Regions from separate parts of the Citrobacter rodentium NBRC 105723 genome, predicted to be linked through region 2. Evidence: riboswitches for the same ligand, from Rfam matches in the RefSeq annotation. Region 2 holds a riboswitch; the other holds the start of a gene.

Region 1 (2,467 bases), 1.8 Mb from region 2:
AAAAAAGTCGGAATAGTGAAATTCGTGTCCGCGCAGCACTTCGCCTGCCTCTGCCAGCAAAGTGGAGCGAAGCGCCTGCGCCTCACAGTAGCCAAAGCGGGTCAGCCGTTCCCCCATTTTGCTGTGACCGGGAATAATATCCGCCATACGATGCACCGCCCCGCTGGCTTCTTCCAGCTGCGTGCCGAGATACATCAGACCGCCGCATTCCGCGTAAATGGCGACACCCCGCCGATGGGCCTCGCGCAGGCTTGCCAGCATCGCGGCATTGGCGGCCAGCAGCGGGGCGTACAGTTCCGGATAGCCCCCCCCCCAGCCAGACCATCTGGCACGCCGGCAGCGCCCGGTCACGCAGCGGGCTGAAACGCTCGATTTTCACACCGCAGCGCTCAAGTAAGGCAAGGTTATCGGGATAATAAAAATTAAACGCCTCGTCGTCGGCCATCGCCAGCGTCAGCCCTTTTCCGGCGTCCGGAGCCGGTAATGCGGGCCATGCGCCCTGAGGCAGCGCCGCCATCTGGCTTAATGTCAGCAGGCGATTGATATTGAGCGTCTGCTCGAGCGTGGCGGCAAAATCCTGCCACGGTTGTTGGGTTACGACGGATTCGCGGGCGGTGACCAGCCCGAGGTGGCGCTCGGGAAGCGAAACGCCGTCCACGCGCGGCACATACCCCAGCACAGGCACCCCGCAGTAGCGTTCAATGGCCTGTTTCAGCAGTTGAAAATGGGACGCGCTGTTGACGCGGTTGACGATAACGCCAGCGATATTGAGCGTCGGGTCGAAGCGCTGAAAGCCCATTACCGTCGCGGCAATAGAGGTTGAAACGGCTTTGCCGTCTACCAGCAGGATCACCGGGCAGCCTAACTGTTTCGCCATCGCCGCGGTGCTGCAATAGTCGGGATCGATGCCATAGCCGTCATACAGCCCCATCACCCCTTCGATCACGGCAATGTCTGCCTGCTGCATCTGTTCGCAGAACAGCGCATTGAGGACAGGTTCGGGGAGCATAAAGCTGTCGAGATTGCGGGAGGCCGTGCCGCACACCGCCGTATGCCAGGCGGTATCGAGATAGTCAGGACCGACTTTACAGGGCTGAACGCGTAAACCACGTTTTTTCAGCGCGCTCAGCAACCCCAGCGTCACCGTGGTTTTCCCACAGCCGCTACCGGTGCCAGCCAGAACAAACGCGTACTGCTTTGCCGCCATAACCCTGATCCTGTTCAGGGTGGTAGAGGTAGAGATACCTATACCCGCAATACTTCAGACGACAGGAGGTCAGCGACGCGGCTTCCCCCTGCAATGTGAAGTACGACAGATATACCCAGCCTTTCGGCTGTACGCATCAAAACAACCCACTTCCCACCGAAGTTGTTGAACGTTTCCGACAGGCAGGTCTTCTGGCTTAGCGTCGTCCTCGCCCGTCCTTCCCAATCTCGCGATCAGTGGTTTTTACGGGGTCGTCAGCATCACAGCAGCGGGGGCTGCGGGGGATTTTCACCCCCTTCCCTGACACAAATGTGTCAAACCTGTCGGCTTTAAGGATAAGCAGAGCGTTATCTGCTTATCACCATAAAATATGTTATTCGCGCACGCTTTTTCATGACTAAAAACAAATTATCCTCATGAAAAACTGCACTGCTTTTAAACTATTCACACTGAAATGTCATGCAGGAGAATAATGAAAATGCGCTGCAATGACACCTTATCTCACCACAAAAATAAAATCTGGTGAACTTTATCCTGTCGAAGGCAATATTTTATTGCGCTATAACAATTTATTGCTGCGCTAAAAATAGTAACTCGCTAATAATGACGATGTTACACGCGCTGCGCAAAAATCAGCAATAACAAAATATTGCTCTTTACGCCGATTCCGCCGATAAACTTCCTGCAACCTGCTGGCGATACGCCTGCGGCGTCAGCTGATAAGTCTGGCGGAACACCTTGCAAAAATAGCTGGTTTGCGAAAAACCTAAATTGCGGGCAATACTGGCGATGCTCCAGTCGCTATGGCAAAGCAGCTCTCTGGCGCTGGCCATCCGCTGCTGGTTTACCCATGCGTTAAAGCCAATTCCCTGATATTTTTTGAACAGCTTACTGAAATAGTAGGGGCTCAGATAGACGTGCGAAGCCACGTCCTCCAGGCGCAAATCGTCGGAAAGATGCGCGTCGATATAGCGCAGCGCTTTTTTCATTTTGCTGTCATGCGGGCTGGGCGCGCGCGCCGGACGCGCGGGTTCCGCGCTCTGTTCGCTGTCCTTAATGACCACGAAATTGAGCTGTTTTTTCAGGCAATTTTCAACGATAAGCTTCAGCAGATCCGCCGAGGCCATCACGCGCGAGTAGTCCATTTCCGGCACATTACGGAATTCGTTAAGCAGCTCAGGATCGGCCTGCCAGCGGTCGTCAACGTTGAGGATATCGACCAGATCGACCTCCTCATCATTACGCAGACGCACCTGCCCG
Region 2 (2,467 bases):
ATTTGTAGGCCGGGCAAGCGAAGCGCCCCCGGCAAAACGCCGGATGGCGTACTCATTTGTAGGCCGGGCAAGCGAAGCGCCCCCGGCAAAACGCCGAGTGGTGTACTCATCTGTAGGCCGGGCAAGCGAAGCGCCCGGCAAGCCGCCTCTGCTACTTCGCGGTGAGTAGCACCCCGCACTCCATGTGGTGCGTGTAGGGGAACTGATCGAACAGCGCCAGACGTTCAATCTTATGCGTCTGGCTTAATGTTTCCAGGTTTTTGCACAGCGTCTGCGGGTTACAGGAGATATATAAAATCCGCGGGTACGCCTGCACCATCTTCTCTGTCTCGCTGTCCAGCCCGCTGCGCGGCGGATCGACAAAAATGGTTTCGCACTGATAGCTTTTCAGATCGACACCCTTCAGGCGGTTAAACTCGCGAACGCCATTCATCGCCTGAGTAAATTCCTCTGCCGCCATGCGAATAATCTGCACGTTTTCGATGCCGTTCGCCGCAATGTTGTACTGCGCCGCGGCGACGGACGGCTTGGCGATTTCAGTGGCCAGCACGTGGTCAAAGTTACGCGCCAGCGCTAAAGAGAAGTTGCCGTTGCCGCAGTATAGTTCCAGCAGATCGCCTTTCGACCCTCTGGTGACATCCAGCGCCCACTCCAGCATCTGAATATTCATCGCCGCATTCGGCTGGGTGAAGCTGTTTTCTACCTGACGGTAGATCATCTCTTTACCCGCCACCGGCAGACGTTCGTCGATGTAATCCTGATCCAGTTCGATCTTGGTCTTCGTCGCCCGGCCAATCAGATGCACGTTCAGATTCTGCGCGCGCAGGGCGTCACGCAGTGCTTCCGCTTCCTGCCGCCACGCCTCGTCCAGCTTCTTATGGTACAGCAGCGACACCACCGCCTGGTTGCTCATGGTGGTGAGGTAATCAATCTGAAACAGCTTTTGCCGCAGAACAGGGTTGTTGCGCACGCCTGCAATCATTGCGCTCATCAGTTGGTTAATCAACTCACTCGCCGCCGGGAAGCTGTCGACGCGAATGCGGCTTTTCGTCTGCTGATCGAAAATAATATGGTACAGGTCATCGCCGTCGTGCCAGATGCGGAACTCGGCGCGCATACGGTAATGGCTGACCGGCGAGCGGAACACTTCCGGAACCAGGTCAGAAAACGGCGCCATCATACTCTGTAAGCGCACCACTTTTTCGGCGAGCTGCGCGTCATACTGTTCTGTCGGAAGGTGTTCGGGGGTCATGATGCATCCTGAAAAATAAAAGTACGCGGGGATTGTAGGGATTGCTCAACGGATGTCCAGTTATTGATGACTTCTCATATTTAACAAACGCGCTGGACAGTAAGTTGTAACAGACTGTAGCATCCGTGTGCCGGTCCTGTGAGTTAAAAGGGAATCCAGTGCGAATCTGGGGCTGACGCGCAGCGGTAAGGAAAGGTGAAATGAGAGCGTAAGCAGACACTGCCTGCGGGTGGGAAGTCTTCATTTCTGCTATCCCCTAAAAGGATAACCTTCCGAGCCCGAAGACCTGCCGGCTAACGTCGCAACTGGTTTTCATCATCGCGTACTATCGGTGGGACCTGCGGCATCCTTCTTATATTGCGGATGCTTTACAATGATTAAAAAAATGTCGCTGCTGACGGCGCTCTCCGTCACGGCTTTTTCTGGTTGGGCACAGGATGCCACCCCGGACACGCTTGTCGTCACGGCAAATCGCTTTCAACAACCCGTCAACACTGTACTGGCCCCTACGGATATCGTTACCCGGCAGGATATTGAACGCTGGCAGTCCAGAACCGTGCTGGATGTTATGCGTCGTCTGCCGGGCGTGGATGTCGCGCAGAATGGCGGCATGGGACAGAGCTCTTCGCTTTTTGTGCGTGGGACTGAAGCCAAACACGTCCTGGTGCTGGTGGATGGCATTCCGGTCGCGCGTCCGGGTATTACCAATAACTCCGATATCGACCAGATTCCGGTTTCGCTGGTGCAGCGCATCGAATATATCCGCGGGCCGCGTTCAGCGATCTACGGTTCCGGTGCGATTGGCGGCGTGGTCAATATCATCACTATGGCGGGTGAAGAACGTTCACAGATCAACGCAGGCGTTGGGTCAAAGGGCTACCAGCAATATGATGGTGCCTGGCGTCAGCGCTTCGGCGATACGGTGGTGACAGCGGCGGGCGCTTACCAGACCACTAAAGGCTTCGACGTGCAGCCGCGCTCCAGCTATAGCGGGGATGGCGATCGCGACGGTTATCGCAACAAACTGTTCTGGGGCAGCGTTGAACATAAATTCAACGATAATTTTGATGGCTATTTTCGCGGCTACGGCTATGCCAGCAACGCCGACTATGACCAGGGCAACTGGGGTTATGACGGCGGAAACGATGAGCACCAAAATTACACCCAGTCGTGGGATACCGGGCTGCGTTTCAATTCCGGGATCTACTCGTCACA

The links. A riboswitch is a leader RNA that binds a small molecule or an ion and turns the genes downstream of it on or off. The one in region 2 is predicted to bind cobalamin.
Region 1: another riboswitch for cobalamin. It lies ahead of K7R23_RS15845 (cobyrinate a,c-diamide synthase); the one in region 2 lies ahead of btuB (TonB-dependent vitamin B12 receptor BtuB).

The regions. Positions count from the first base shown of each region.
Region 1 is NZ_CP082833.1:3,374,276-3,376,742, reverse strand. Features, by position in the region: partial or broken gene K7R23_RS15845 (cobyrinate a,c-diamide synthase) at 1-1,207, opposite strand, end outside; cobalamin riboswitch at 1,372-1,546, opposite strand; gene pocR (transcriptional regulator PocR) at 1,864-2,467, opposite strand, start outside.
Region 2 is NZ_CP082833.1:1,617,387-1,619,853, forward strand. Features, by position in the region: gene trmA (tRNA (uridine(54)-C5)-methyltransferase TrmA) at 152-1,252, opposite strand; cobalamin riboswitch at 1,367-1,560, shown strand; gene btuB (TonB-dependent vitamin B12 receptor BtuB) at 1,626-2,467, shown strand, end outside.